DNA from 4 places in the Streptomyces qaidamensis genome. Region 1 is predicted to be linked to each of the others. Evidence: riboswitches for the same ligand, from Rfam matches in the RefSeq annotation. Region 1 holds a riboswitch; each other region holds the start of a gene.

Region 1 (7,606 bases):
TCTGCTTGTCCGGGCCGTCGGCGGCGACGCGCAGGGTGTGCGTGCCGGAGGCCAGTTCGGTGAGCTTGGCCGTCGGGTCGGCGGAGGAGCCGCCCTCGCCCTGGCCCGCGGCGCCGGACAGCAGGCCCGACTCCAGGCCGCCGAGGTTCGGCAGGCCGAGGTCCGTACTGATCTTCACCGTGCCGGACAGCTGCTGGACGTCCGACTTGGCGATCTTCTCGATGAGTTGCTGTGCGGTGATCTTCGGGAGGTCGGGGTCCCCGGAGTCGGCGAGCGCGGGGACCAGCCCGATCGTCGCGGCGGCCACCCCCACCACCGTGACCGGGACGATGTACCGCGCGGCTTTGCGCCGCCCGGAGCGCTGCTCGTCGACCTCTCCGGCGGTCGTGCTGTCGTCGGATGCGTACGGTGCCATGTGTGCCCTACCTCCGTGGTCGGCGGCGGCTGTCCGTGTCGTCCACGCACTCGTCCCTGAGCCGCCATTCTCACCCGAACAGGTGAGGAGTGGTGTCTTTCCCTGGTGTCCATCTGACCAAATCGGCCAGGGAGATACGTCAGACCCCGGGCTCAACTCCGTGTACTGCTGGGGTATGACACGGAAGGGCGACTTCTCCCCCGACCCGTAGGGGTCGCGGGGAGGGCGGGCTAGCCGGCCCGGTGCACCACCGCGTCGCACAGCTCCAGGAGCGCCGTCTTCGCGGTGCACTCCCGCAGGGGCGCGAGCGCCGAACGGGCGTCCTGGGCGTAACGGACGGTGTCCCGCCGGGCCTGCTCCAGCGCCGGGTGGGCCCGCAGCAGGCGCAGGGCCTCGGCGTGCCGGGCGTCGTCGGTGAGGTCGGAGTCGAGGAGCTCGCACAGGGCGATGTCCTCGGCGAGTCCGAGCCGGGCCGCCCGCTCGCGCAGCCGCAGCACCGGCAGCGTGGGGATGCCCTCACGCAGGTCGGTGCCGGGCGTCTTGCCGGACTCGTGGGAGTGGGAGGCGATGTCCAGGACGTCGTCCGCGAGCTGGAAGGCGACGCCGAGCCGCTCGCCGTACTGGGTCAGGACGTCCACGACCGTGTCGTCGGCGCCGGACATCATCGCGCCGAACCGGCACGACACCGCGACCAGCGAGCCGGTCTTGCCGCCCAGCACGTCGAGGTAGTGCTCGACGGGGTCCCGGCCGTCCTGCGGTCCGGCCGTCTCCAGGATCTGGCCGGTCACCAGCCGCTCGAACGCCTCGGCCTGCACCCGCACGGCCTCCGGGCCGAGGTCGGCCAGGATGTGCGAGGCGCGGGCGAAGAGGAAATCGCCGGTGAGGACCGCGACGGAGTTGCCCCAGCGGGTGTTCGCGCTCGCGACGCCGCGGCGCACGGCGGCCTCGTCCATCACGTCGTCGTGGTACAGCGTGGCGAGGTGGGTCAGCTCCACGACGACGGCCGACGGCACGATCCCGGGTGCGTACCGGTCGCCGAACTGGGCGGAGAGCATCACCAGCAGCGGGCGGAACCGCTTGCCCCCGGCCCGCACCAGGTGCTGGGCGGCCTCCGTGATGAAGGGCACCTCACTCTTCGTGGCCTCGAGCAAGCCTTCCTCGACAGCCGCCATCCCGGCCTGGACATCGGCTTCCAGAGCCTGGTCCCGCACGCTCAGCCCGAACGGCCCGACGTCGGTCACGAGGGGTCTCCTGTCTGCTGTGTCTGCCGGTGATTACGCGGATTGTCGATAGGTCGCTGCCCTCACTCCGGCCAGCGTATCCGGTCACGTTTCGATCACCGCCAGCACCCAGGGTTACAGGCCGGGTGGTATCCGATCACGACCGTTATGTTTTCGATCAACCTATAAGAACAGATATAAATCGACTTACCCAGAGGTAGCGAACTATGCACGATTTGCCGTGATGAGTACGTGAATTCCCCTTGGCGAAAATTGCCCCGCAGGCTCGTGATCAGTGAGTTGAATCACTTGTTCCCCTTTTCCGCCCCACTACGGCATCGGCTTGTACCGCCTTCCCCAGAACGCCAGTTGAGCCTTGGCTCCCGCAAAGGATCAAGCGGCCCAAAAGCCCCCGACCAAGGTCAACTGCGTGATATGTGACTGGGGTGCTTGTTCCCGACATGTGCTCTCGCATACGTTCCGGCCCTGTCCGGCGGACGCCTAATCCTGCCGCCGCCCGGACTCCCCACAGAACCGACTCACTCACGCGTGGCAGGAGCGGGGGACCCAGGTAAGTCGCCGGTCCGCACAGCGGCACGGCTCGGGGTGAAGCCGCGTACGGCACACAGCGCCGTACGCGGCCGGGCACCTCCCGGCCCGAACCCGACAGCTCACCTCGCAGGCGCCGGAGAGGAATATCGCCATGGCCGGACGAGGCAAGCACCGTCGCCCCAGAACCAACCCGCTGACCCGAGGCTTCATCGCCGCCGGTACCGGCGGAGCCGCACTCACCCTTCCGCTCCTCGGCGCCACGCACGCGAGTGCCGCCGAGCCACAGATCGCACCCGCCGCCGCACAGTCCGTGCCGCAGGCGGCCCAGCCCGCCAAGCCCCTCACGTACACCGTGGTCAAGGGCGACTCGCTCGCCCGCATCGCGGACAAGTACGACGTCTCGGGCGGCTGGAAGCAGCTCTACAAGGACAACCGCGCCGCCGTCGGCGACGACCCGAAGCTGATCCACCCGGGTCTGAAGCTGACGGTGAAGACCACCAAGACGGACGCAGCGAAGAAGACGGCGACCAAGTCGTCCGCCCCCGCCAAGCCGGCCGCGAAGCCCGCCGGCGGTGTCGCCCAGGCCACCCAGGCGTCGGCGAAGACCTACGCGAACAACCTGGACGGATGGATCCGCGAGGCGCTGGACATCATGGCGCAGAAGGGGATCCCCGGGTCCTACGACGGCATCTACCGCAACATCATGCGCGAGTCGTCCGGCAACCCGCTGGCGATCAACAACTGGGACTCCAACGCCGCCAAGGGCACCCCGTCCAAGGGCCTGCTCCAGACCATCGACCCGACCTTCCAGGCCTACCACGTGGACGGCACGTCGTGGGACCCGTACGACCCGGTCGCCAACATCACGGCGGCCTGCAACTACGCGGCCGACCGTTACGGCTCGATCGACAACGTCAACGGCCCGTACTGAGCCGCCCCGCCCAGCAGTCGTTCGAGGACGACGGCGATGCCGTCGTCCTCGTTCGACAGGGTGACCTCGTCGGCCACGGCCTTGAGTTCGGGATGGGCATTGGCCATCGCCACCCCGTGAGCGGCCCAGTCGAACATCGGGATGTCGTTGGGCATGTCACCGAAGGCGAGGGTGTCCGCCGGGCGCAGCCCCAGATGCTCGGCGGCCAGCGCGAGGCCCGTGGCCTTGGTGATCCCGCACGGCTGGAGTTCGACCGTGCCGGGGCCCGACATCGTCACCGTCGCCAGTGAGCCGACCACCGAGCGGGCCGTCGCCGCCAACTCGTCGTCCGACAGGTGGGGATGGCGCAGCAGCACCTTGCTGATGGGCTCGCCCCACAGGTCGTCGCGGCGGTCGACCCGCACGGCGGGCAGGGTCGGGTGCGGCATCAGATAACCCGGCTCGATCAGCGTGAGCCCGTCGACCCCGTCCTGGTCGACCGCCGCGTACACCTGCCCCACCTCGGCCTCGATCTTGCCCAGAGCGGTCTCGGCCAGTTCCCGGTCCAGGGTGATGGACCACAGCAGCCGGTCCGCGCCTGCGTCGTACACCTGCGCGCCCTGCCCGCACACCGCGAGCCCCGTCGTGCCGAGGTCGTCCAGGAGCGGCCGCACTCTGGGCGCCGGCCGGCCCGTCACCACGAGGTGCTGGGCACCGGCGTCCGCCACCCGCGCGAGCGCGGCGAGGGACCGGTCGGAGAGGGTGTCGTCGCCGCGCAGCAACGTCCCGTCCAGATCGGTGGCGATGAGTGAATATGCGATGGGTGCGGCCATGATCAGAGAATACGGACAGTGCGCCCCTTCGTTTCATCGCACGACGGACCCCGATCCTCGCGCGACGGACACCGATTGCCCGGTTGAAGGCCTCTGCACCGGTTGGCAACAACATGCTCCGCTACCTACCCGTGAGGCCGCAACGAGCGGTACCTTCCAAGTGTCCAGGGGGGACTTGATCGGGGGGTCGGGTTGAGCAGTGGGCGCATACGCGTGGCCGGGCCCGGGGAGCTCGGCGAAGGGGAGAAGGAGCGCTGGCGTGCGCTGCGCGCGGCCTCCGAGGCACCGCGCAACCCCTTCATGGAACCGGAGTTCACCGAGGCCGTCGGCCGGGTCAGGCCCGGGGGCCGGGTGGCCGTGGTCTACGAGGGGCCGGAACCGGCCGGGTTCCTGCCCTATGAGCGCGGCCCGTTGGGGCAGGGCCGGGCGATCGGGCTCGGTGTCTCGGACGCGCAGGGCGCAATCCTGCGGCCGGGCCTGGACCTGGAGACCGGCCGGCTGCTGAGGGCCTGCTCGGTGTCGAGCTTCGCCTTCGACAATCTGGAGGCCGGGCAGCGGCTGTTCGTCCGGTACGCGGCCGAGGAGCACGCCACCTACGTCATCGACGTGGAGAAGGGCTACGAGACGTACGAGTCGGTGCTGCGCTCGCAGTCGCCGAAGTTCCTGAAGACCACCCTGGCCAAGGAGCGCAGGCTCGGCCGGCAGGGCGGCGAGCTGCGGTTCGTCTTCGACGAGCGCGAACCGGCCGCGCTGCGCGCGCTCATGGAGTGGAAGTCCGCGCAGTACCGCAGGACCGGCCGCCGGGACCGGTTCGCCCAGGGGTGGATCACCCGGCTCGTCGGACAGCTGGCCCGGACCCGGGCGCCGGAGTGCAGCGGCACGCTGTCGGTGCTGTACGCCGGTGAGCGGCCCGTCGCCGCGCACTTCGGGCTGCGCTCGTCGTCGGTGCTGGCCTGCTGGTTCCCGGCCTACGACCCGGAGTTCGCGAAGTTCTCGCCCGGCCTCGTGCTGCACCTGCGCATGGCCGAGGCGGCGGCCGCCGACGGCATCGGCATGCTCGACCTGGGGCGGGGCGCGGCCGAGTACAAGGACGCGCTGAAGACGGGCGAACTGCCCGTGTACGAGGGCGCGGTGACCCGGCCGGGGGCCGGCGCGGCACTGCACTGGCTGAGCCGCGAGCCCTCGCGCCGCGCGCACAGCTTCGTCCGCAGCAGGCCGCGGCTCGCGTCGCTCGCCGCGCGGACGCTCAAGGGCGCGGCTCGGCTGCGCCGTACCTGACACACAAGGGGGGTGGGCGCATGGCCCGTTCGGTTCGTGCGCAGGAGGAGATCCGGCGGTTCCTGGACATCGGGGCGGTGCAGGTCGCCGAGCTGGACCTCGACGATGACGAGGCGGTGCTCAGACCCGGTCCGGGGAACCGGCCCGTGACGCACGGCGAGGTGTTCGTACTGGTCAGGCGGGGTGGCCGACCCGTGGGCACACTGCTCGGGCGGGTGCCGGAGGGGGCGGATCCCAGGGCCGTGCTGGCGGAGCGGGCGCGGGCGGAGTGCGGGCCGGCCGTCTTCGGCGAACCCGGGGAGCCGCCGTTCACGAGTGTCGTCGTCGCCACCCGGGAGCGCGCCGGGCAGCTGGCGCGGGCGCTGGACTCGCTGCTGGCGCAGGACCACCCGCGGTTCGAGATCGTCGTCGTCGACAACGCGCCGGCCACGGACGAGACGCGGGAGCTGATCGAGCGGAAGTACGCCGAGCGCGTGCGGTACGTCTGTGAACCCGTTCCGGGGCTCGCAGCCGCCCACAACGCCGGGCTGGACGCCGTGCGCGGCGAGGTGGTCGCCTTCACCGACGACGACGTGGTCGCCGACCCGCGCTGGCTGACCGAGCTGAGCGCGCCCTTCGCCGCCGACGCCGGGCTCGGCTGCTGCACCGGGCTGATCCTGCCCGCGCGGCTGACGACCCCGGCCCAGGTGCTGCTGGAGAGCCACGGCGGCTTCGCGAAAGGCTTCACTCCAAGGACGTACGACCCCGCGCGTCCGCCGGGCGACGAGCCGCTGTTTCCGTTCACCGCCGGGCGGTTCGGCTCGGGCGCGAACATGGCGTTCCGGACGGCGGTGCTGCGTTCCGTCGGCGGTTTCGACCCGGCCACCGGCGCCGGGACGGCCGCCCGGGGCGGCGACGACCTCTACGGCTTCGTGCGCGTTTTGGCCCAGGGCCACCGGCTGCGCTACACGCCGTACGCCCTGGTCTGGCACCACCACCGGGAGACCTGGCGGGACCTGGAGACCCAGGCCTACGGCTACGGCGCCGGGCTCACCGCCTACCTCACCGCGGTGCTCGTGAACCGGCCCGCGCTGCTGCCGGCGTTCCTCGCGAGGCTGCCCCGCGGCCTCGCCCACGCCCGCACGCTGACGGCGGTACGCGAGACGGAGCCGGCGGACGGCACGGGCACGCCCGGCGATCACGACGTGCGGACCCACCCATGGCCGCGGCGGCTGTCGCGGTTGCAGCGCAGGGGGATGGTCTACGGGCCCCTCGGCTATCTGCGGGCGCGGTACGCACTGCGCGCGGCGGTTCGGGAGAAGACGGCTCAGCGGGCGCAGCCCGCTCAGGGGGCGAGATGACGACGTCGGCACGTACCCGTGGTGAGGGGCCGATATCGCCCTCGGGCACCCCGGTCATCCCCGTCTTCCTCTACCACGCCGTGATGGACGACCCACCCGAGTGGATCGCCGAGTTCACGGTCACGCCTCGGCAGTTCGCGGCGCATCTCGACGTCATCGCCGGCAGTGGGCGCACCCCCGTCACGATCAGCGCCATCGCCGATCATCTGGCCGGGCGGGCGCCGCTGCCGCCCCGGCCCGTGCTGCTCACCTTCGACGACGGGTTCGCCGATCTGCCCGGCCCCACCGCCGAGGTCCTGGCCGCACGCGGGCTGCCCGCCACCGCCTACCTCACCACCGGCGCCATCGCCCCGGGCGGCCGCAGTCTGCTGCCGCCCGCCCCGATGATGACCCTGGCCCGGGCGGCGGAGCTGGAACGTTCCGGCATGGAGATCGGCAGTCACACCGTCACGCACGCGCAGCTCGACACCCTGTCCGCCAAGGCCCTGGCGTACGAACTGCGCACCTCCAAGGCCGTACTGGAGGACGCCCTCGGGCACGAGATCCGGCACCTCGCCTACCCGCACGGCTACAACAGCCCCCGGGTGCGGGCGATGTCGGCGCGGGCCGGCTACGAGACGGCGACCGCAGTGCGGCACGCGCTCAGCTCCGACCGTGACGAGCGGTACCGCATCGCCCGGCTCATCGTCCGGCGCACCCACACCGTCGCCGACGTCACGGGCTGGCTGGCGGGGGCGGGCGCACGGGTCGCGCCGTACCGTGACGGGCCGAAGACGATCGCGTGGCGCTGGTACCGGCGGGCCCGTGCCGTGGTGCACGGGCCCGAGTTCGCGGGCTGACCGGGCGGGGGCTACCTGAGCGGCTGGTTGAGGTACGGGTCGGAGACCGCCTTGCGCAGGCTGTCCCAGGCCGCGTCGTTGGCCAGCGCCAGGTTGCAGTGCGGCCCGGGGTCGCGGTAGTTCCACTGGAGAGCGGCCTTGACGCCCTCAAGGCCCTTCAGGACCCCGGGCACCTCCGCGTACCACTCGGCCTGCCGCTGCGGGCGGTTCGCGTCCGCG
Region 2 (7,606 bases), 190 kb from region 1:
CGTCCCGCCCGCGCCAGACCCGCCTGCAGCATCTCCAGAGGCGACAGCTTCACCCCCGGCCACTGTGGGATGACCAGCCCATCGTGCTGGGAACAGTGATAGACCCCAGTGATCCACTCGCGGATCACGTCCTCCAGCTCGTGGATGTAGAAGAACGCTTGGTCCTCCACCTTCTCCCCACGGCTGTGCAGGTCCGGGCCCTTGTAGGCGGGAAGGTGCTGGATCAGTCCCTCGCGCAGAGTACGGAAGAAGCGCTCGACGGTCGGCTTGTCGGTGGGCTTCTTCGGCTGGGCCGGCTGGATCGACATCCCCAGTCTGGTGCAGACACTGATCACGTGGGCCGACATGAAGGCCCGGCCATGGTCGATGACCAACGTCTCCGGCGGACAGAGCCCCCGGCCAGGAACCAGAGCCTCCTCGCTGAACACCACATGCTCAGGCACTCCGTGATAGGGCCCGGCAGCCTGGCCACCGCTGTCGTCCTCCGGCGGAGCGATCGCCTCGAACAGCACCCCTGCGACATCCACCGCTTTCGTGGACACCGCTGTCACACGCAGACCGACAATGCAGCGGCTGAACAAGTCCTGAGCAACGGTCAGTTGAGCCCTCACCCAGCGGCAGGTCACCGTTTCCATCGCGAAGACGTCCAGATCCTGCGTGTCCAGCACTACGTACTCACCGGGTCTGGTGGCCCGCAGCCGCCCATAGACCCCCTTGGGGCGGTCAGCGATCGAGCGCCTCGTCTTCGCGCTGCCCGACAGGGCGTTCGTGCCTTTGCTCAACTCCTCAAGCCGCCGATAAGCCGTTGCCGTCGAAGGCAACGGCACCACTCCCGTGCCGTACGACTCCTCCAACCAAGCCTCGACCCGCTTCAGCACCGCCGACCGTGTCGGCGTCGACGCTGTGACGTACTCCGCGAGCACGACGCTGACAGCCTCGTCCCAACGCGGATCGACGCGAGAGCCTCGCCTCTTGAGCAAGCGGGTGTCGACCAACGCGGCCTCGCCGCCCGCCTGATAGGCAGCGGCCCACCGTTCCACCGTCCGCGCCGACACCTTCAGCTCGACGGCCTTGGCTCCGATCCGCTGCGTCAACGACCATGCCTCGGAGAACTCTTCGCGCGGTTCACCGGGCCGGGCGCCTTCAGCAAAGCCGGAACGGTAGCCGGTCAGAACCTCACGGATGTGCCCGGCCCGCTCGCTGACCTGCTCCTGCTGCTGCCGCGACAACGACGCCAGCACGAGGCCGGCACTGTCATCCGCTTTGGGCAGTAGCCCGGTGCCCACCGGCTTCGCGCCTGCCGCCAGACGTCCCACCGAGACGGTGGAGAACTCGCCGGTCCGCGTGCTGCGGATCGTCACACCCAGGTGATCGAACTCGACCACTTCGACGACATCGCCGCAGAAGACCAGCCGAGAGCCGGGAAACACCGCAACGGCGGAACTCCTCATCCCTCCAAAGCCTCCCCACTCGCGAGGCGAACCGGCGTCTGCGCACTCAACGGACGCGAAAGATCCGCCGACAGGGCACCCGACCACACCAGATGCAAAAGCGCCGGACGGACGAGATCCGCAGGATGCCGGGCCGCTAAGGCTCTCTCGATCCCGCCGACATCCGCCTGCACTCGGGCGGCTTCCAGCACCTCCACAGACAGATGCACTGCCACACGCTCAGGTCGCCGGTAGCCGGCCAGGAACCGGACATTCTCCACGAGGGCAGGGCTGGCACCAGTCCACACTTCGAAGGCCCAGCCCCGCAGCAAACACAGCTTCCGCATCCAGTCGAACTGGGCCACTACCTCCGGTACGTCCACACGGTACGGAGCCTTCACGTCCACCACCGTGACCAGCCCGTCCGCATGCGTCAACAGCAGATCCGGCACGTGCCGACGGGTGCGGACTCCGTCGTCCCCCCACACCTGGAACGGCTGAGCGGCAATCCCGACCACATCCCGGGCAAAATCCGCCAGCAAGATCCGGGCGAGCTCCAAACGGCTCTCGTAGGCCACCAGACGATCGCCCGTGACCGCGTGGTACCAGCCCGAGTAGTGCCGACGCCCCTTGTACCAGCGGAACTCCCGCACTGGCAGCCCGGCCGCTACCTCTGCACTCACCAGCAGATCCCACGAGGTCTCCGCGAAGACCCCGTCCGCCTGGCGGTAGCGGACCTTTACAGCTCTGGCCTCAGTCGTTGGCTCTCGACCCGAGACGTACGACACTGCCACCCCCGATATACGTAACCGAAGGGACACAGAAGGTGATCCCGGCCGAAGCTGCCCGTGGACCGCGCCGTCCCATGCGCCAGGGGAGGGCAAGAATGCTGTGAGTGGCCGAGAATCACTCTACGGAGCGATTCTCAGCGATCTGTCGCAGACGACAGGTTGACGACAGATCGCTGAGAATCCGACAGATCTAAAGCGGCCCTACAGACCTTTCAGGCCGGCCGTACCACGCTGTGGATGGCCGACTCGCCGTCGTAGTAGATCGACTCCTCGCGCACGTACGTGCCGGGCTTCGGGGCGTGGATCATCATGCCGTTGCCGATGTAGATCCCGACGTGGGTGAGGTCGTCGTAGAAGAAGACCAGGTCACCGGGCTGGGCCTGGGAGAGCGGGACCGTCGTGCCGGCGTTCACCTGGTCGTAGGTGGTGCGCGGCAGGGTGACGCCCGCGGCCTTCCAGGCGGCCTGGGTGAGGCCGGAGCAGTCGTAGGAGCCGGGGCCTACGGCGCCCCACACGTACGGCTTGCCGATCTGCGCGCGGGCGAAGGCGAGCGCCTTGTCGGCCTTGGTGGCGTACGAGGAGTCGGCCGGGACCGTCGGGGAGGACGAGCCGGAGGCCGCCGAACCCGACGACGGGGATCCGCTGTCCTGCTGCCGAGCGGCCTCCTCCTGCGCCTGCCGCTGCGCGGCCTGCTGCCGGGCCAGCTCGTCGGCCTTGCGGGCGGCCTCCTCCCGCTTCTCCTTCTCGATCGCCGCGAGCCGGGCCTTTTCCTCGGCGGTCAGCTTCGACATCAGCTCGCGCGCGTCGGCGAGCTTGCGCTGGACGGTCGCCTTGGCGGTCTTCAGATCGCCCTGCGACTCGGTGAGCGTCTCCAGGCTCTCGGTGGCCTCCTGGCGCTTCTTCATCGTCTCGGACTGCTGCGCGATGTAGTCGTCGACCGCGACCTTCTGGCGTCCCGTCATCCGGTCCATCAGCTGGGTCTGGTCGAAGTAGTCCTGCGGGGTGTCCGCGAGCAGGAACGTCGCCGTGTCCGGGGCGGCGGCACCGGTGCGGTACTGGGCGGAGGCGAAGGACCCCAGCTCCTCGCGCGCCTCGTTGAGCTTCTGGGTGCGCTGCGCGACGTCGTCGATGAGGGCATCGGCGCGCTTGCGCTGCTTCGCCGTCTTCTCCTTGGCCGCGTTGTACTTCTCGGTCGCCGACCCCGCCTGGCGGTAGAGATCGTCGACCTTCTTCTCGACTTCTTCGAGGCTGGGCTTGTCGTCGGCCTCGGGGGCGGCGTTGGCCGACTGGGACAGCAGGGTCACGGAGGTCAGGGCCGCCGTTGCGAGGGCGGGGGTCCGTATGCCTGCCACGCGCGTACCCGTAGGACGCGACTTGCGGTGCGACGCCAAGGGAGGCGACTCCTTCCATGTTCCGCCTACCGGGTTAGCTGTCGGGTTCGGGCGGGTGGTTCGGAAGGTTTGCCCTACGGCCTTCTCCGCACAGGGAGTCGGGCCGATTCACCCCAGGTTCACGGTTGGGTCCCCGGCTCCGGCTGCCGCTGCGGCACACCGGACTCGGCGGAGGCCGCGCGGCCCGGCGACGTTCGCCGGTGGGGGTCATGCGGCCTGGTCGCACGGTAGCCAACTCGTGTGGCCCCTGTGAAGGTTGATGGGTGATATGCCCGATACATTTTCGTGACCTCGGTCATGAACGTCGCCGAGAGTGAAGGATCGGGGGAGTTTGGTTACGTTTCATCCATGATTGCGGGGGGTGTAGCAGGCCGTGATCATGCGGTAATGGAGGGCGACAATGCGCCGCCGGCCGGTCGGCGGGGCCCGGGCGCCCGGCGATGTTCTCAGGGCGGCGGCGGGCTGTCAGTGGGGCGCCCTAGACTCGGAGAGCGATGAGCAGCCTCTTTGACGACAGCTTCCTGGCGAACCTCCAGGCCCAGCGGGGCCCCGCGGACGAGCCCCCGCCGCCGCCCGAGGACGATCACGTACCGGAGCCGATTCCGGACGATCTGTTCGGCGGGAAGTTCGACGCGCCCCCGGACCGGGACGCCTACTACCGGGACGGCGCGCCCCGCCCGGTCGTGGACACCGCCGCGCTCCTGGAGGGGCTGAACGACAACCAGCGCGCCGCCGTGGTCCACTCCGGCTCCCCGCTGCTCATCGTGGCCGGAGCGGGCTCCGGCAAGACCCGCGTGCTCACGCACCGCATCGCCCACCTGCTCGCCGAGCGCGGCGTGCATCCGGGCCAGATCCTCGCGATCACCTTCACCAACAAGGCCGCCGGCGAGATGAAGGAGCGCGTCGAGCAGCTCGTCGGCCCGCGCGCGAACGCCATGTGGGTCATGACGTTCCACAGCGCGTGCGTGCGCATCCTCCGCCGCGAGAGCAAGAAGCTCGGCTTCACGTCGAGCTTCTCGATCTACGACGCCGCCGACTCCAAGCGCCTGATGGCCCTGGTCTGCCGCGACCTGGACCTCGACCCCAAGCGCTTCCCGCCGAAGTCCTTCAGCGCCAAGATCAGCAACCTGAAGAACGAGCTGATCGACGAGGAGGACTTCGCCGCCCAGGCCACCGACGGCTTCGAGAAGACCCTCGCCCAGGCCTACGCCATGTACCAGTCGCGGCTGCGCGAGGCGAACGCCCTCGACTTCGACGACCTGATCATGACGACGGTCAATCTCCTGCGCGCCTTCCCGGACGTCGCCGAGCACTACCGCCGCCGCTTCCGGCACGTGCTGGTCGACGAGTACCAGGACACCAACCACGCCCAGTACGCCCTGGTCCGGGAGCTCGTCGGCACCTGCGAGCACCCCGTCGACGTACCGCCCGAGGCCGAGGTCCCGCCCGCCGAGCTGTGCGTCGTGGGCGATGCCGACCAGTCGATCTACGCCTTCCGCGGCGCTACGATCCGCAACATCCTCCAGTTCGAGGAGGACTACCCGGACGCCATGACGATCCTGTTGGAGCAGAACTACCGCTCCACGCAGACGATCCTCAGCGCCGCCAACGCGGTCATCGAGCGCAACGAGTCCCGCCGCCCCAAGAACCTGTGGACCAACGCCGGCTCCGGCGCCCGGATCACCGGCTACGTCGCCGACACCGAGCACGACGAGGCGCAGTTCGTCGCCGACGAGATAGACCGCCTCACGGACGCGGGTGAGGCCAAGGCCGGCGACGTCGCCGTCTTCTACCGCACCAACGCCCAGTCCCGTGTCTTCGAAGAGGTCTTCATCCGGGTCGGCCTGCCCTACAAGGTTGTCGGCGGCGTCCGCTTCTACGAGCGCAAGGAGGTCCGGGACGTCCTGGCCTACCTGCGCGTGCTCGCCAACCCGGAGGACTCGGTGCCGCTGCGCCGGATCCTCAACGTGCCCAAGCGGGGCATCGGCGACCGGGCCGAGGCGATGATCGACGCCCTGTCCCAGCGGGAGAAGATCAGCTTCCCGCAGGCGCTCAAGCGCGTCGACGAGGCGTACGGCATGGCCGCGCGCTCCACCAACGCCGTCAAGCGGTTCAACACGCTGATGGAGGACCTCCGCACCGTCGTGGAGTCCGGCGCCGGGCCGGCCACGGTACTGGAAGCCGTGCTGGAGCGCACCGGATACCTCGCCGAGCTGCAGGCCTCCACCGACCCGCAGGACGAGACCCGGATCGAGAACCTCCAGGAACTGGCCGCCGTCGCCATGGAGTTCGAGCAGGAGCGCGGCGAGGACGAGCAGACCACCCTGTCGGACTTCCTGGAGCAGGTCGCGCTGGTCGCCGACTCCGACCAGATCCCCGACGAGGAGGACGGCGACGGCGTCATCACCCTGATGACCCTGCACACCGCCAAGGGCCTGGAGTTCCCGGTCGTCTTCCTGACCGGTATGGAGGACGGCGTCTTCCCGCACATGCGCGCCCTCGGGCAGACCAAGGAGCTGGAGGAGGAGCGGCGCCTGGCCTATGTCGGCATCACCCGCGCGCGGGAGCGGCTGTACCTGACGCGGTCCACCCTGCGCAGCGCCTGGGGCCAGCCGTCGTACAACCCGCCCTCCCGGTTCCTGGAGGAGATCCCGCCGGCCCACGTGGAGTGGAAGCGGACGGGTGCGACCGCGCCCGCGTCCTCCGGGCCGGTCTCGGCGGTGGCGGCCTCGCTGTCCTCGTCCCGCTCGCGCTCTTCGGCGTCGGGCGCCTCCGGTTTCGCCACCCGGCGCACCTCGGAGAAGCCCGTGGTGTCCCTGGCGGTCGGTGACCGTGTCACGCACGACCAGTTCGGGCTCGGGACCGTCGTCGCGGTCAAGGGCACGGGCGGCAACGCCGAGGCCACGATCGACTTCGGGGACACCAAACCGAAGCGGCTGCTGCTGCGGTACGCGCCGGTGGAGAAGCTGTAGCCCCGTGAGGTGAGCCCCGTCGGCCGGACCGGCGGGGCAGGCGAGACGTTACGCCGGGTCGATGCCGTGGCTGCGCAGCCACGGGAGCGGGTCGATCGCCGAACCGCCGGCCGGGCGCACCTCGAAGTGCAGGTGAGGCCCGGTGGAGTTGCCGGAGTTGCCCGAGCGGGCGATCGGATCGCCCGCCTTCACGGTCGTACCCGAGGGGACCGTGTAGGTGGAGAGGTGGCAGTACCACGTCTCCGTACCGTCCTTGGCGGTCACGATCATCATGTTGCCGTACGCGCTGTTCCACTGGGTGCGCACGGTGCCGTCCGTCGCGGCCATCACGGTCGTGCCGTACGAGACGGGGAAGTCGATGCCGGTGTGCAGGGACATCCAGTTGATGCCGGACTGGCCGTAGTAGGCGCTGAGTCCGTGCCGCGCGACCGGCAGGGCGAACTTGGGGCGCAGCCGCTCCTTGCGGGCCGCTTCCTCCGCCGCGCGCTTCTTCTCGGCCGCCTGCTGGGCCTTGAGGTCGATGCGCTCCTGCGTACGGCTGGCCCGGTCGGCGAAGTCGTCGGCGCCGGCGGAGAGGCTCTGCAGCTGGGTGTCCAGCTTGTTGTTGGCGGCGGCCGGCTTGACCGGCTGCGCGTCCGCCGCGGTCGTCTGCGCCTCCGCGGCACTGTCGTCGGCGAAGGTGCCGACGGAGGCGGCGGCGATCCCGGCGACACCCATCACGCAGGCCGAGGGCACCGCGATGGTCATGAGCGCCGAGCGCTTGGGCGGTGTGCGGCGGCGGGAACGGGAAGCGGCGCGCGAGGCCGCACGCCCCTTCGGGGCGGGGGCGACGTCCTCCTGGCCGTCCAGGAGCGGGGTGACGACGGGCAGTTCACCGGTGGCGGCCGGTTCATCGCCGTCCACGGCGGCGTCATGGAAGCCGGCTTCGGCGGATTCGTCGTAGGCGACCTGCTCGAACGTCGCAGTCTCGTGCTGGTCGAAGGTTTCGGCGGGGTGCTCGTACGCGTCCGGGTCCGGTGCGG
Region 3 (7,606 bases), 1.0 Mb from region 1:
TCCCCCTCGGCCGGGCCGAGCAGTCCGGGGACGCCTGGGGCCGGGTGCGCGGCGGGGACCGGCTGACCCTGCTGCTCGCCGACGGGCTCGGGCACGGGGCGAAGGCGGCCGAGGCCTCCACGGCAGCGGTGCAGGAGCTGCGGGGCCTGGCCGAGCTGCCGCCCGCCGAGATCCTGCGGAGTCTGGGCCGGGCCCTGCGCCCCACCCGGGGCGCGGCCGTGGCAGTGGCCCAACTCGATCTGCGGGAGGCGCAGTTGAGCTTCGCCGGGATCGGCAACATCGGTGCCCGGCTGCGGACCGACGGCGCGTGGAAGCCGCTGCTGTCCCACCCGGGCATCGTGGGCGCGCAGGCGCCGGCGTCCATACCCGTGCAGCGGGTGCCCTGGCATGGGGACAGCCTGCTGGTCCTCCACAGCGACGGCCTGCCGAGCCGCTGGACGCCGCCCGACGACGGCGTACTGCACGGCTGCGACCCGGCGGTGGCGGCCGCGGTGGTGCTCCGCGACGCGGGGAGCGCGGCCCGGCCGACGCGGGACGACACGTGTGTGGCGGTGCTGACCGCCGGTGGTGTGAGCCGCCACGGCTCGGGAGCCTGAGGGCCCCTGCGCGTGGGGTGCGTGCCCTGCCTGCTCCGCTCGGGTCGGCACCTCACCCGGGTCGGGGCCCGTTCGGTCGCTCAGGGGTTCTCAGGCGTGTCGGCGTCCGGCGGCAGCGTGTTCCGGGCCGTCAGGAAGCCCCGCAACCCCCTGCTCAGCGCCGCCCGTTCGGCCGGCTGCATGGCCGCCAGCGCTGCCGTCAGGGCCTGGGCGCGGCGGTCGGCGACGTCGCGCAGGACGTGCCGGCCGTGTGGCGTGAGCCACAGTTGCACCTCGCGGCGGGTGTCGGGGTGCGGGGCGCGTTCCAGCAGGCCGGCCGCCGCGAGGCGGTCGCAGAGGCGGCTGGCCGTGGGGAGGCCGATGTCCAGTCCGTCCGCCAGGGCCGTCACGTTCAGACCCGGCGCCGCCTGCACGGTGCGCAGCGCCCGCAACTGGTGCAGGGACAGGCGCAGGGACGCCTCCTGGGCGGCGGCCGACCAGAGCGCCGTGAGACTCTCCACGGCATCGGTGATCTGCGATGCGACGGCCTCCGGGCCATCGCCCGGTCTCCTCGCCCGGTGGTCGCCGGGGCCGCCGAGATCGGTCACGAAACGGTCACTTCCATAAAGCTCCGGGTACTGATGAGGTCGCCCTCTTTCAAAGGCTGTACCCGAGGAACCGAGGGGCAAGCAGCCCGGTTCAGTGCCCGGCCGGACCGGAGGCGGCTCAGCCGGCGCTGAGTTCCGTCAGCGCGGCGAGCGGCAGCGTGTGCTGGGTCTGGAGGACCTTGGCGCGCAGGTAGCGGACGTTGTGTGCGGTGGTGAAGACGCCCGTCGGGATCCGGTCGCGGACGTCGACACCCAGGGACCGCAACTGACCCGCCTTGTCGGGGTTGTTGGAGAGCAGGTCCAGTTCGCCGATGCCCAGGGCCCGGAGCATCTGGGCCGCGGCCGTGTAGTCGCGGGCGTCCTCCGGCAGCCCCAGCGCCGCGTTCGCCTCGTACGTGTCGAGCCCCTCGTCCTGGAGGGCGTACGCGTCCAGCTTGTTGTAGAGGCCGATCCCGCGGCCCTCCTGGCGGAGGTACAGCAGCACGCCGCCGCGCTCGGCGATGGCCTCGACCGCCTCGCGCAGCTGGGGGCCGCAGTCGCAGCGGGCGGAGCCGAACACGTCCCCGGTCAGGCACTCGGAGTGCAGCCGCACCAGCGGGACCGGGCCGGGCTCGCCGAGGACCACGGCCACGTGCTCCCGGCCGTCGGCCAGCCCGTGGAAGGTGACGAGCTCGGCGTCGGCCTCGTAGCCGTCGTGGAAGCGCAACGGGACCCGGACGCGGGAGCGCGGGGTGGCGATGACGGCGGGGGTGTCGGGCATGCGGGGCCTCCGGGTTCCGTTTCCTGTTCGGCTGCACAGCCGTACTGCTTCAGATTTGAAGCAGATCCACGTCCGGAACCCTACTCGTGCTTTAAATTTGAAGCAATCAGAATTCGGCCCGCTGTGACGCGCGTCACGAACAGGACGGTGAAGACCTCCGCCGCCACGGCACCTCGTCCGCAGCCGACCGCGAACCGTCCTCCTGGAGCCCCTGCGCGATCGCCGCGGAGATCGCCTCCAGCTGTCCCACCTGCTCCTCGCTGAGCCGGTCGAACAGGAAGCTCCGCACGGTGTCGACATGCCCGGGCGCCGCCCGTTCCAGCACGGCGAACCCCTCGTCCGTCAGCGCGGCGATGCTGCCCCGCTTGTCGTACCGGCAGGCCTCGCGCCGCAGCAGGCCGTCCTTCTCCAGCCGCGTCACCGCGTACGTCAGCCTGCTGCGCGTGATCTTCAGCCGCTCGGCGAGATCGGTCATGCGCAGCCGCCGCTCCGGGGACTCCGACAGGACGGACAGGATGGAGTAGTACAGGTGCGGCATGCCGGCGTCCTGCTGGAGCTGCCGGTCGATCGCGTCCTCCAGGAGCAGCGAGGCGGCGACGTACGCGCGCCAGGCACGTTGCTCCTCGGGGGTGAGCCAGCGAGTCGTCATGCCACCAGTGTAGGTTTGTTTCAAACTTGAACCAAGCCCGCCTTGGTGATCCTGTCCAGTCCCGCCGTCCCGACCAGCCGCGGAGCGTCGATGCCTCACCCGTACGTCCTGCTGTCCGCCGCCGTCTCCCTCGACGGCTACCTGGACGACACCGGACCCGACCGCCTGCTCCTGTCGAGCCCGGCCGACTTCGACCGGGTCGACGAGGTCCGGGCCGGCGTCGACGCCATCCTGATCGGCGCCGGCACCATCCGCGCCGACAACCCGCGGCTCCTGGTGAACTCGGAAGAACGCCGGGCCGCCCGCCGGGCCGCCGGGAAACCGGAGTACCCCCTGAAGGTCACCGTCAGCGGCTCCGGCGACCTCGACCCGGACGCCCGCTTCTGGCACACCGGCGGCGAGAAACTCCTCTACACCACCGACCGGGGCGCCGAACGCGCATGCTCCCTGGGCCTCGCCACCGACGTCGTCCCGCTCGGCGCCGACCTCGACTGGCGGCGGCTGCTCACGCACCTGCACGACGTCCGGGGCGTACGGCGACTCATGGTCGAGGGCGGCGGCCTGATCCACACCCAGCTCCTCACCCAGGGCCTCGCCGACGAACTCCAGCTGGTCCTCGCCCCGCTCTTCGTGGGTGACCCCGGGGCGCCCCGTCTCTTCGGCCCCGGCGGCTACCAGGGCGGCCGGCTCCGGCTGCTGGAGACGCGGCGGATCGAGGACGTGGTCCTGATGCGCTACGAGCCGACCGCGCCGGGTGCCGGCGGGCTCCCCGCCGCCGCCGACCACCACTGGCTCGCCCTCGCCTGCGAACTGGCCGAGCGCTGCCCGCCGTCGGACACGGCGTTCAGCGTGGGCGCGGTCGTGGTCGCCGCCGACGGCACGGAACTGGCCCGCGGCCACTCCCGAGAGGCCGGTGACCCGGTCGTGCACGCCGAGGAGGCGGCCCTCGCCAAGATCGACCCGGCCGACCCGCGCCTGCCCGGCGCGACCGTGTACAGCAGCCTGGAGCCGTGCGCCCGCCGCGCCTCACGCCCCGCCCCCTGCGCCCGGCTGATCCTCGACGCGGGGGTACGGCGGGTCGTCACGGCCTGGCGTGAGCCGGACACCTTCGTGACGGACGCCGACGGCAGCGGCCTCCTCGCGGCCCAGGGGGTGGAGGTCGTGGTTCTCCCGGAACACGAGGGGCGGGCCAAGGCCCCGAACCGCCACCTGCCGGGCTGAGCACGGGTTGATCCGTGGGTGTGCACGAGTGGTCCCGCGGATGGCGTACACTGGAGTCACAACGACGCGGGGTGGAGCAGCTCGGTAGCTCGCTGGGCTCATAACCCAGAGGTCGCAGGTTCAAATCCTGTCCCCGCTACTGAAGGCCGAGGGCCGGAATCCAAAAGGATTCCGGCCCTCGGCCTATTTCCCCGTAGTCATAACGCTCGGTGAGTGAACCACCCCGTTCCGCACGGTAACTGACGCATCGTCAAAACTCATCGGTCACTTGCGAAGCGGTCAACTCGCCCGATTTACTCCGGTCATGGCAGGTAAGTCCGCGCGAAAAAGGTTAATGATCAAGCGGAATCGCTGGAATACCCCTCGCGCCTCCATTAACGTTCGATAACGCAGCGCGGTCGTCCCAGCCGTCACAGAAGGCGGCTCCGTGCGCACGCGCCGAATCCCGAAAGGGAACCGGGGAACCACCACTTGGGGTGAATCGGGCGGATACCACCGTGGAAGCACGGCCGGTATACGCGCGTAGGAGACCTTCCTGCTCCGAACCCGTCAGCTAACCCGGTAGGCGAGAAGGAAGGAAAGGAGTACGCCCACGTGGCGTCCAACCGGCCTGCCCCCGAGGCCCCGTTCGCGCCGAAGCGCGACACCGACACCTTCGGCTACGGCGGTCAGCGCACCGACGAGGGCCCGTTCCAGGAGTGGAACCCCACCGAGGAGTCCATCCGTCCCGTCCGTGGCCGGCATCGCGTCACCAAGCAGCGCGGCGGAGGCCTCGCCCGCAGCTCCACCGTCCTGGGCGTCGGTGTCATAGCCGCCGTGGGTGCCGGCGGCATGGCCAGCGCCCAGACCGGCAAGCCCCCGGTGTCCATCTCCGTCCCGGACCTGCCCTCGGTGGGTTCCCTGATCTCGGACGACGACACCCCCGAAGGCTCCGCCACCCCGCTCAGCAGCCTCGGCACCGCCGCGGCAGCCACCGAGCAGGGCAAGAGCACCTCCGGCGCCGGTGCCGGCGAGGCACTGCGCGCCCGGATCATGGCCCAGGTCGAGCACCAGCAGGACCAGATCGAGACCAAGGCCGCCGAGGACGCCGCGGCCGCCGCCGAGAAGGCGGCCAAGGACGCGGTCGCCAAGGCGGAGAAGGAAGCCAAGGCCAAGGCCGCCGCAGCCAAGGAGAAGGCGGAGGAGGAGGCCAGGAAGAAGGCCGAGGCCGAGCGTCTCGCCGCCCTGGCCAAGCAGTTCACGCTGCCGACCTCCTCGTACACCATCACCTCCAGCTTCGGCCAGGCCGGCGCCTACTGGTCCTCCGGCTACCACACGGGCCTGGACTTCGCCGCCCCCACGGGCACGCCGATCAAGGCCGTCCACAGCGGCACCATCACCGAGGCCGGCTGGAACGGCTCGTACGGCTACAAGACCGTCCTCACCCTCGATGACGGCACCGAGATCTGGTACGCGCACCAGTCCTCCATCGGCGTCAGCGTCGGCCAGAAGGTCAGCACGGGCGAGGTCATCGGCCGTGTGGGCGCCACCGGCAACGTCACCGGGGCCCACCTTCACCTGGAGGTCCACTCCGGCGGCTCCGCGAGCGGCATCGACCCGATGGCGTGGCTGCGGGGCAAGGGACTGAACCCGTAAGCCCTACCCACCCGTTGAAGCACCGGCGGCCCTGACGACGACCCCCCGACGTCAGGGCCGCCGGTCTTCCGGTGTGGTTTACGGGACCTTTGCGTCCGTTGTGGAATGAGGCCTTCCTGTACGGGCGTTACGCAAGGCATGACTTCTCTTCGCAAGCTGGGCTCATCCGACCTCGACGTCTTCCCCCTCGCCCTCGGCGGCAACGTCTTCGGCTGGACCGCCGACGAGGACCAGTCGTTCGCCGTCCTCGACGCCTACACCGCCGTCGGCGGCAACTTCGTCGACACCGCCGACTCCTACTCGGCCTGGGTCGAGGGCAACCGGGGCGGTGAGTCCGAGACCGTGCTCGGCAAGTGGCTGAAGTCCCGCGGCAACCGGGCGGACGTCGTCGTCGCCACGAAGGTCAGCCAGCACCCCGAGTTCCGCGGCCTGTCCGCCGCCACCATCAAGGCCGCCGCCGACGCCTCCCTGCGGCGCCTCGGCACCGACTACATCGACCTGTACTACACGCACTTCGACCAGCCCGACGTGCCCGTCGAGGAGATCATCGGCGCGCTCGACACCCTCGTGAAGGCCGGGAAGGTGCGGCACATCGCCGCCTCCAACATCTCCGCCGAGCGGCTGCGGGCGTCCCTGGAGTTCTCCGACCGCGAGGGGCTCGCCCGGTACGTGGCCCTCCAGCCCCACTACAACCTGGTCTCCCGCGGCACCTACGAGGGCGAGCTCCAGGATCTCGCCGAGCGGACCGGCCTGTCCGCCGTGCCGTACTTCGCGCTCGCGTCCGGCTTCCTCACGGGCAAGTACCGGCCCGGCGCGACGGTCGAGAGCGCGCGAGCGGGGAGTGCGGCCAAGCACCTGGAGACCGAGCGGGGGCAGCGGGTGCTCGCCGCCCTCGACGAGATCGCCGCGGCGCACGACGTGCCCGTCGCCACGGTGGCTCTGGCCTGGCTCGCCGCCCAGCCGACCGTGGCGGCGCCGATCGCCTCCGCGCGGACGGTGGAGCAGCTGCTCGCGCTGACCGGCGTCGGCGAGCTGACGCTCTCGGAGACCGAGATCGGGCGTCTCACCCAGGCCTCGGCGTGACCCCGCCTGACCCGGCCTGATGCAGACGAGAGGTCCTAGGAGCGGTACGGGTTGTACGCGGGGTACGGGGTCGGCTGCGGGCCGTACCCGTACACCCCGTACACCGGCCAGGGCGGGGCCGTCACCGGCACCGGAGGAGCGGTGATCCGCGCCGCGTGGTCCAGCGCGGGGCGGGCCACCTCCCGGCGCCGCCACAGTTCGCCGAGCAGTTCCCCCTCCCGTACGGCGAAGTCGGGCCCGGAACGGCCCTGCCGGGCCCGGTGCCGCAGGAACGCCAGGGACGTCGCGTACGCCTCGTACCGCGCCACCTCCCGCGCCGCGGCCCTGCCCACGTGACGGCGGGCGTACTGGCGGGCGATCCGCCGGGCCCGCATCGAGCCCAGCGCGTACGGCTCGGCCGGGGTCAGCCAGCCGGCCACGGCGTAGGCGGGCAGCTCCGCCCGTACGGTCCTCAGCTCCCGCTGCCGGGTCCAGATCACCAGCCACGTCAGCAGCCCGAAGATGGGCACCATGAACGCCGCGTACACGGCGAAGAACCCGTACTCGCCGAAGGCCGAGGAGCCGTTCCACATCGCGTGCATGCCCATCGCGAGCAGCAGCCCGCCGAGCGGGAAGACGACGCGGCGCAGGGGCCGGCGGTCCGCCGAGAGCGCGGCGATGCCGAAGCCGATGCCGGACAGGACCGTGAACAGCGGGTGCGCGAACGGCGACATGACGATGCGCACGAAGAAGGTCGCCGCCGTGACGGAGGCGATGCCGGTGCCGCCGGTGAGCTGGTCGGTGCCGAAGGCCGTGCCCAGGTAGAGGATGTTCTCCGTGAAGGCGAAGCCGGTCGCCGTCACACCGGCTATCACGACCCCGTCGACGATGCCGGTGAAGTCCCGGCGCCGGAACAGGAAGACCAGGAGGACGGCCGCCGCCTTGGCCGACTCCTCGACCACCGGGGCTATCACCGTCGCGCCGAGGGTGTCCGCGCTGGACGGGTCCGCCGTCGCCGTCGCTATCCATCTCGTCGCGAAGCTGTTGGCGACGATCGCTATCAGTGCCGCCGCGCAGGCGCCCCAGGCGAAGCAGA
Region 4 (7,606 bases), 2.6 Mb from region 1:
CTGCGGCTCGGGGACACCACGCACCGGCTGGCGGCCGGCGACAGCGCCCACTTCGACTCGCTCACCCCGCACCGGATCGCCGCCGAGGACCACGACGGCGTCGAGCTGCTCTTCGTCCACACCCTGCTGCAGAGCCCCACGGCCGCCCTGTGCCTGGGCCCCACCCCTGGAGACGTGTCATGAGGGACATGGAGGAGAAGTTCCCCCGCGCCCTGTGGGTGAGGCTGTTCGTCTACCTCATCGCAGGCCACGTCTTCGCCGCCTTCGTCTACCTGCTGTTCGAGCTCGGGGCGAAGTAGCGCCCGCCCGGTTTCGCCTCAGTCGAGGAGCCGCTCGCGCAGCCGCTCCCGGGTCTCCGGGGTGAGCTTCAGCCCCTTCTCCAGGTAGGTGTCGACGCCGCCCCAGGTCTCCTCGATGGTGTCGAAGGCCGCCGTCAGGTACTCGGCGCGCGCGTCGAAGAGGGGGCTGAGCAGCTCCATGACCTCGGGGGAGTACGCCGAGGCGGCGGAGCTGCTGCGGTGCACCTTGTAGCGGCGGTGCTTGGCGTTCGACTTCAGGTAGTCGTCGACGATCGCCTCGCGCTCGACACCCACCGCGAGCAGCGTCACCGCGACGGACAGACCCGCGCGGTCCTTGCCCGCCGCGCAGTGCATCAGCGCGGGGACGCTGTCCTGCGCCAGCGCGTGCAGCACCTGGGAGTGCTCACCCGTGCGGTGCTTGATGATCATCCGGTACGAGGCGATCATCCGGTCCGCGCCCTTGCCGTCCGAGAGGATCGCGCGGAGCTGCTCCAGGTCGCCGTCGCGGACCATCTTCCAGAACTCGGCGCCGTCGGCGGGGTCGCTCAGCGGCAGGTTCACATTGCGCACGCCGGGCAGCTCGACGTCCGGGCCCTCGAGCTTCTGGTCGGCCGCGTTGCGGAAGTCGAAGATCGTGTGCAGGCTCAGAGTGCTCAGGAAGGCGGCGTCCTCCCCGGTCGCGTGGGCGAGGTGGCCGCTGCGGAACAGCACTCCCTGGCGCACCCGCCGTCCGTCCACGGTCGGAAGTCCGCCCACATCACGGAAGTTGCGCACTCCGGCCAGCTCGGGCTCGGTCGACGGGACCTGCTGTGTCACGAGGGCTCCTCCCCTTCGGCGCCGCCGACGCGGCTCGTCGCCGGGCGTCACTCGACGATACGACATGCCTGCCTGGGGCAATGAGTTGTCCACAGGCGTTGCCCGGAGCCCCCGCAGCCCTTGATGATGTTGCCGCCTGGTCGCACCTGGTCGGGCTTGTTCGAATCTGTGAGGGCATGATGCTGGAGATCTCCGAAGACGGTCGTACGTGGGTGCTCTCCGGGCCGGTCAGCAGCTACGCCGTCCATGTCACCGACCGGGACGAGCTGCTGCACCTGCACTGGGGCCCCCGGATCGGCCTAGCCGACGCCGAGGCCCTCGCCGTCCGGCCGCTGCCGGACTACTGGCCCTTCGAGTCCCCGCTCGACGGACGCGAGGAGTACCCGGTCGAGGGCGGCCCCCGCTTCGTCCGTCCCGCCCTCTCCGTGCGCACGGCCGAGCGGCGCGGCACCGAGTGGCTCTTCGAGGGGCACGACGCCGAGGACGGCGAGCTGCGGCTCCGGTTCCGTGACGGCGGCCTGGCCGTCACGCTGCACTACCGGATGCCCTCCTCGACGGACGTCGTCGAGCGCTGGGTGACCCTGGACAACCGGGGGCCGGCCGTCGAGCTGCTGCGCGCCGACTCCGCGACCTGGACCCTGCCCGACCGCGACGCCTGGCGGTTGTCCCAGCTGCACGGCCGCTGGGGCGCCGAGTCCCGCCTGACGCGCTCCGGCCTCACCCACGGCGAGAAGGTCATCGGCAGCCGTCGCGGCCACACCTCCCACCAGCACCTGCCGTGGGTCGCCCTGGACACCGACGCCACCGAGGAGCGCGGCGAGGTCTACGGCTGCGCCCTGGGCTGGTCCGGGTCCTGGCGCATCGCCGTGGCCCAGCTCCCGGACGCGCGCGTGCAGATTACCGGCGGCGCCGGCTATGACGACTCGGGCCTGCTGACGCTGGGCACGGGGGAGTCGTACACGACCCCGGTCTTCGCCGGGCTCTGGAGCGACGGCGGCTTCGGCGGGGCGAGCCGCGCCTGGCACGCCTACCAGCGGGCGCATGTGATCCCGGACGCGGGCCGGGACCGGCCGGTGCTCTTCAACTCCTGGGAGGCCACCGAGTTCGACATCTCCGAGGAGCAGCAGCGGGCGCTCGCCGAGCGGGCCGCGGCCATGGGCGTCGAGCTGTTCGTGGTCGACGACGGCTGGTTCGGGGCGCGCACCAGCGACCGGGCCGGGCTCGGCGACTGGACCCCGAACCCCGACCGCTTCCCGGGCGGGCTGAAGCCGCTCGCCGACCACGTGCACGGCCTCGGCATGCAGTTCGGGATCTGGGTCGAGCCCGAGATGGTCAACCCGGACAGCGACCTGTACCGCTCGCATCCCGACTGGGTGCAGTATCAAACGGGACGAAAGCGGACGGAGTTCCGCAATCAGCTCGTACTCAACCTCGCTCGCGAGGACGTCCGGGAGTACCTCTGGGAGCAGCTCCACGGACTTCTGTCCAGCGCGCCCGTCGACTATGTCAAGTGGGACTTCAACCGCTGCTTCACCGACGCCGGGTGGCCGGACGACCCCTACCCGCAGCGGCTGTGGGTCGACCACGTGCGCGGCCTGTACGCCCTGCTGGACCGGCTGCGGGCCGCCCACCCCGGCGTGGCCTTCGAGTCCTGCTCGGGCGGCGGCGGGCGGATCGACCTCGGTGTGCTGAGCCGCACGGACCAGGTGTGGACCTCCGACAACACCGACCCGCTCGACCGGCTCGCCATCCAGCACGGCTTCAGTCAGATCCATCCGGCCCGGGTCATGGCCGCCTGGGTCACCGACAGCCCGAACGTCATGCTCAACCAGCGGGCCAGCTCCCTGCGGTTCCGGTTCGTCAGCGCCATGGCCGGGGTGCTGGGGGTCGGCGGCGACCTCACGCGGTGGACGCGGGAGGAACTCGCCGAGGCGCGGGAGTGGGTGGAGCTCTACAAGGAGATCCGGCCCGTGGTGCAACGCGGTGACCAGTACCGGCTGCGTCCCCCGCAGGGCGGACTGAGCGCCGTGCAGTACGTCCTCGGCGACGAGACCGTCGTCCTCGCCTGGCTCCAGGCGCAGCGCTACGGCGAGCCCGTACCGGCTCTCCGCTTGCGCGCCCTCGACCCGGTCGCATCGTACGAATGCCTCGAAACCGGCGAAATTCACCGTGGGGCCGTGCTGCTTCATCACGGACTGCGGGTCGGTCTGCGGGGGGATCTGGACGCCGCGGTCGTCCGCCTTAAGCGGAAGTAGCCGTTCTGTCCGAATGGGGCGCTTAAGCCGCTTAGGGATAACGTGCCCCGATCGTAAAGGAGATGGGGTCGGGGTGCGTGACCATCGTCATATTGGTGACGATGTGTTGTCGCCATGTTCACGTAATTCTGGCGTTATTCAGGTCGGTTGAGGAAAGCGGGAGATCGCTAATCCACGCTCGGTGACCGCAGATGTGGCGACGCGTCAAGAAAAACACCGTCACGGGCAACCGCAAGCTTGTCCGTCTGCGTCCTGGTCGCTTACGTTCCACACCAATCCGGACGGACGCCTAATCCTGCCGCCGACCGGAGCCCGCACACACTGACCCGACGTACGGCAGGAGCGGGGGACCCACAGGTAAGACGCCTGTTCCGGTTCCCGGAACGGCTTGGGGTTAAGCCGCGCCTCGGCGCGGCCGGGCATCTCCAGCCCGCACCCGACAGCTCACCTCGCAGGCGACGGAGAGGAATTCGCCATGCCCGCGAAGGGTAAGCACCGCCGTCCCAAGACCCAGCGTTTCACCCGCTCCATCGCCGTCGCCGGAACCGGCGGAGCCGCTCTCGCGCTGCCGCTCATGGGGGCCGCCGGTGCCCATGCCGCCACCCCGCAGGCGGCTCCGGAAAAGGCCGTCCAGTCCGCTCCCGCGGCCGAGAAGAAGGCCGCGGAAAAGGCCACCGGTGCCCGCACCTACACCGTGAGGGCCGGCGACTATCTCGCGAAGATCGCCGACGACCAGAACGTCAGCGGCGGCTGGAAGAAGCTCTACGCGGACAACCGCGACGCCGTCGGCTCGGACCCGTCGCTGATCCACCCGGGCCTGAAGCTGTCGATCGGCAAGCAGGCCGCGAGTGCGCCGAAGTCCTCGGCCCCGTCCGCGCCGAAGGCCTCCGCCCCGAAGCCCTCGGCCGCGAAGCAGTCCGCCGCCGAGTCGGCCCCGAAGACGGAGACCGCCGCGAAGCCGGCCGCCGCCAAGCCCGCCGCCGAGAGCAACGCGAGCGGCTACACCCTCCCGGTGGCCGGTGCCACCGTCGGCACCCCCTACCGGATGTCCGGCAGCATGTGGTCCAGCGGCTACCACACCGGTGTCGACTTCGTCGTCCCGACCGGCACGTCCCTCAAGGCCGTCGGCGCCGGCACCGTCGTCTCCGCCGGCTGGGGCGGCGCGTACGGCAACCAGGTCGTCATCAAGCTGAACGACGGCCACTACGCCCAGTACGCCCACCTGTCCCAGCTCTCCGTCTCGGCCGGCCAGACCGTGACCGCCGGGCAGCAGGTCGGCCTGTCGGGCGCGACCGGCAACGTGACCGGACCGCACCTGCACTTCGAGATCCGCACCACGCCGGACTACGGCTCGGACGTGGACCCGGTCGCCTTCCTGCGCTCGCACGGCGTCTCCGTCGGCTGACCGACCGCACGACCACCTGCCTGACACGCGGCCGAAGGCCGGACCCCGATCCCCGGGTCCGGCCTTCGGTGTGTGCGCATGCCGCCGACCGCGTCAAGGGATCGACAGGCGGCGGCAGTTGGGACAGAGTGATCCCGTCCGGAGTGCAAGCGCTTTCCAGAGCCTTCCCGGCGGATCCCGAGGAGCTGTGTCCCGTGCCGACCACCCGCAGAGCGTTCGGAGCCCTGGCCGCCGGAGCCGCCCTGGCGGCCCTCGCCCCCACGGCCGGCGCGCACGCCGCGCCCCGTCACCGCCGCCTCGTCGCCCGCGACGACTTCTGCCACGGCCTCGGCCGGTGGGCCACCGAACTCCAGGACGGCGGCACGGTCACCGCCTCCCGCGGCATCCTGGAGATCGACGTACCGAGCGGCGCGACCGTCTGGTTCAGGCAGCGGCTCGAAGGGCCGTACGTCCTCGAGTACACCGCGACCGCCGTCTCCGAGGGCGGGGTCAACGACCGGGTCTCGGATCTCAACAACTTCTGGAACGCGACCGACGTACGCTCCCCGGGCGACCTCTTCGCGACTCCTCGCGGCGGCGCCCTCGACGAGTACGACCACCTCACGGCGTACTACGCGGGATACGGCGCCAACTACAACACCACGACCCGGCTGCGCCGTTACGTCGGCGAGCCCGGCGTCCGCCCCCTGGTGTTCGACTACACCGAGCCGCTGCTGGTCCCGAACGAGCCCAACCGGGTCCGGATCGTCTCCGACGGCTCGACGGTCCAGTGGTGGAACAACGGGCGGCTCGTCTTCGACCACACCGACCCGCAGCCCTACACGAGCGGCCACTTCGCCTTCCGGACCGTCTGGAGCCATTTCCGGATCAGTCGATTCCGGGTCTGGCGGCTCACCCCGGAACACCCCTGACAAGCGGGGTATTCCGGAGTTGGCGAACACTTTAGGAGTGGGCTATATCACCGCCCGTCAACCCTTTCTTACGGTCGCGTAGGTCACATTCGAAGGTGAATCATGAGCTGCTGTGGCAGACGATTCGAAGAGTGACAGCAGAGCAGTGATCGGGTCGTACGTGGCGGTGGGGGACAGCTTCACCGAGGGCGTCGGCGATCCCGGCCCCGACGGGGCGTTCGTCGGCTGGGCCGACCGGTTCGCCGTCCTGCTCGCCGACCGCAGGCCCGAGGGTGACTTCCGGTACACCAATCTCGCCGTACGCGGGAAGCTCCTCGACCAGATCGTGGCGGACCAGGTTCCGCGGGCCGTCGACATGGCCCCGGACCTCGTCTCGTTCTGTGCCGGGGGCAACGACATCATCCGGCCGGGCACCGACCCGGACGAGGTGGCCGAGCGCTTCGAGCGGGCTCTGGCCCGGCTCACCGCCGTGTCCGGCACGGTCATGGTGACGACCGGCTTCGACACCCGTGGCGTGCCCGTGCTCAAGCACCTGCGCGGCAAGATCGCCACGTACAACGGACACGTCCGTGCCATCGCCGACCGGTACGGCTGCCCGGTGCTCGACCTGTGGTCCCTGCGCAGTGTGCGCGACCGCAGGGCCTGGGACGCCGACCGGCTGCACCTGTCGCCCGAGGGGCACACGCGCGTGGCGCTCCGCGCGGGCCAGGTGCTCGGCCTCGACGTGCCGGCCGACCCCGAGCAGGAGTGGCCCGCGCTGCCCCCGCGCGGCGCTCTCGACGTACGGCGGGACAACGTCGCCTGGGCGCGCGAGTTCCTCGTGCCGTGGATCGGGCGCCGGCTGCGCGGGGAGTCGTCGGGTGACCATGTGACGGCCAAGGGGGCGCTGTCGCCGGACGACATCAGGATGCGGATCGCGCCGGTGGCGTGAGAACGGCTCCTGCGCCTGCGGGCCGCGCCGGCCGGAAACCGGCGCGGCCCGCAGGCGTCGCAGCCGTGGGCAGGAGCCCCTCGGCGGCCCCGCCATCCCGGTCGGGGGCCGCGACTAAGGCGTCAGCCGCGCTTCCTCCGCCAGGTCCAACTCGCGGACCAGCGCCTCCTCCACCCACTCCTGCACCCGCGCCCGCGGCACCGCGCCGGCGTAGGACGTCAGCTGGACGGCGAGGCCGTCGAGGAGGGCCGTGAGCCGCAGGGCCGTGCCGGCCGGGTCCGGGCAGCGGAACTCGCCCGCCGCCACGCCCTCCGCGATGACCTCGGCGAGGGCCGCCTTCCACTGCCGGTCGAGATCCTGGGCGACCTCCCGCAGCGCGGGGTCGCGCAGCGCCGCCGCCCAGCCCTCGATCCACAGTCGCCAGCCCTTGGCCTGCCCGGTCGGGGCGTACCACCGCACGGCCGACCGCAGCCGGCGCAGCGCCGGTGAACGGCGGCCGAGCAGCTTGCGCAGATGCGCCAGGTCGCCCTCCGCCGCGTGCCGGAACGCGGCGGCGACCAGCTGCTCCTTCGTCGAGAAGTGATAGAGGACCAGTGCGTTGCTCACGCCCAGCGCCGAGGCCACGTCGGCGATCCTGACCGCCGCCACACCCCGCGCCTCGATCTGCTCGATGGCGGCCCGCAGCAGATCCCCGCGCCGCTGGGCCACACTCAACCGGACTCTCGTCACGGCGTCACCCTACCCACGCGAGTGCGGCCCCTCGACGGGGTGTTTCGGCCTGTCCGGCCGGGCCCGCGACGGCTGCCGCCGCGGAGGGCGGGTGCCTCACCGGAACCAGCCGAACCGCTCCGCGATCACCGGCAGCCGGTCCGCCGCGATCGCGTGGGCGGCGGCGCGCGGGGTCGACTCGTCGACTTGCGCGCGTTCCAGCATCCGCTCGACCAGGGCCCGCATCGAGCGGCGGGTGTACGCGAACGCCTCCTCGGGGT

The links. Region 1 has a riboswitch for cyclic di-AMP ahead of A4E84_RS23835 (transglycosylase SLT domain-containing protein). Riboswitches for the same ligand answer to the same signal wherever they lie in the genome.
Region 2: another riboswitch for cyclic di-AMP. It lies ahead of A4E84_RS24815 (C40 family peptidase); the one in region 1 lies ahead of A4E84_RS23835 (transglycosylase SLT domain-containing protein).
Region 3: another riboswitch for cyclic di-AMP. It lies ahead of A4E84_RS18970 (M23 family metallopeptidase); the one in region 1 lies ahead of A4E84_RS23835 (transglycosylase SLT domain-containing protein).
Region 4: another riboswitch for cyclic di-AMP. It lies ahead of A4E84_RS34820 (LysM peptidoglycan-binding domain-containing M23 family metallopeptidase); the one in region 1 lies ahead of A4E84_RS23835 (transglycosylase SLT domain-containing protein).

What each region holds. Positions count from the first base shown of each region.
Region 1 is NZ_CP015098.1:5,359,172-5,366,777, reverse strand. Features, by position in the region: gene A4E84_RS23845 (LolA family protein) at 1-415, opposite strand, end outside; gene A4E84_RS23840 (polyprenyl synthetase family protein) at 646-1,656, opposite strand; cyclic di-AMP (ydaO/yuaA leader) riboswitch at 2,166-2,335, shown strand; gene A4E84_RS23835 (transglycosylase SLT domain-containing protein) at 2,339-3,118, shown strand; gene A4E84_RS23830 (Cof-type HAD-IIB family hydrolase) at 3,082-3,930, opposite strand; gene A4E84_RS23825 (GNAT family N-acetyltransferase) at 4,123-5,208, shown strand; gene A4E84_RS23820 (glycosyltransferase family 2 protein) at 5,229-6,548, shown strand; gene A4E84_RS23815 (polysaccharide deacetylase family protein) at 6,632-7,387, shown strand; gene A4E84_RS23810 (glycosyl hydrolase) at 7,399-7,606, opposite strand, start outside.
Region 2 is NZ_CP015098.1:5,553,681-5,561,286, forward strand. Features, by position in the region: gene A4E84_RS24805 (Mu transposase C-terminal domain-containing protein) at 1-1,451, opposite strand, end outside; gene A4E84_RS24810 (TnsA-like heteromeric transposase endonuclease subunit) at 1,448-2,113, opposite strand; gene A4E84_RS24815 (C40 family peptidase) at 2,434-3,612, opposite strand; cyclic di-AMP (ydaO/yuaA leader) riboswitch at 3,621-3,793, opposite strand; gene pcrA (DNA helicase PcrA) at 4,107-6,584, shown strand; gene A4E84_RS24825 (M23 family metallopeptidase) at 6,633-7,606, opposite strand, start outside.
Region 3 is NZ_CP015098.1:4,317,741-4,325,346, reverse strand. Features, by position in the region: gene A4E84_RS19000 (ATP-binding SpoIIE family protein phosphatase) at 1-596, shown strand, start outside; gene A4E84_RS18995 (MarR family winged helix-turn-helix transcriptional regulator) at 677-1,183, opposite strand; gene A4E84_RS18990 (GTP cyclohydrolase II) at 1,302-1,943, opposite strand; gene A4E84_RS18985 (MarR family winged helix-turn-helix transcriptional regulator) at 2,077-2,592, opposite strand; gene A4E84_RS18980 (dihydrofolate reductase family protein) at 2,683-3,813, shown strand; tRNA gene A4E84_RS18975 (tRNA-Met) at 3,879-3,952, shown strand; cyclic di-AMP (ydaO/yuaA leader) riboswitch at 4,240-4,396, shown strand; gene A4E84_RS18970 (M23 family metallopeptidase) at 4,408-5,448, shown strand; gene A4E84_RS18965 (aldo/keto reductase) at 5,587-6,531, shown strand; gene A4E84_RS18960 (PrsW family intramembrane metalloprotease) at 6,567-7,606, opposite strand, start outside.
Region 4 is NZ_CP015098.1:7,941,639-7,949,244, forward strand. Features, by position in the region: gene A4E84_RS34800 (helix-turn-helix domain-containing protein) at 1-183, shown strand, start outside; gene A4E84_RS34805 (DUF6126 family protein) at 180-299, shown strand; gene A4E84_RS34810 (tyrosine-protein phosphatase) at 318-1,115, opposite strand; gene A4E84_RS34815 (alpha-galactosidase) at 1,295-3,370, shown strand; cyclic di-AMP (ydaO/yuaA leader) riboswitch at 3,687-3,841, shown strand; gene A4E84_RS34820 (LysM peptidoglycan-binding domain-containing M23 family metallopeptidase) at 3,846-4,775, shown strand; gene A4E84_RS34825 (DUF6250 domain-containing protein) at 4,970-5,686, shown strand; gene A4E84_RS34830 (SGNH/GDSL hydrolase family protein) at 5,832-6,617, shown strand; gene A4E84_RS34835 (TetR/AcrR family transcriptional regulator) at 6,732-7,346, opposite strand; gene A4E84_RS34840 (Glu/Leu/Phe/Val dehydrogenase dimerization domain-containing protein) at 7,443-7,606, opposite strand, start outside.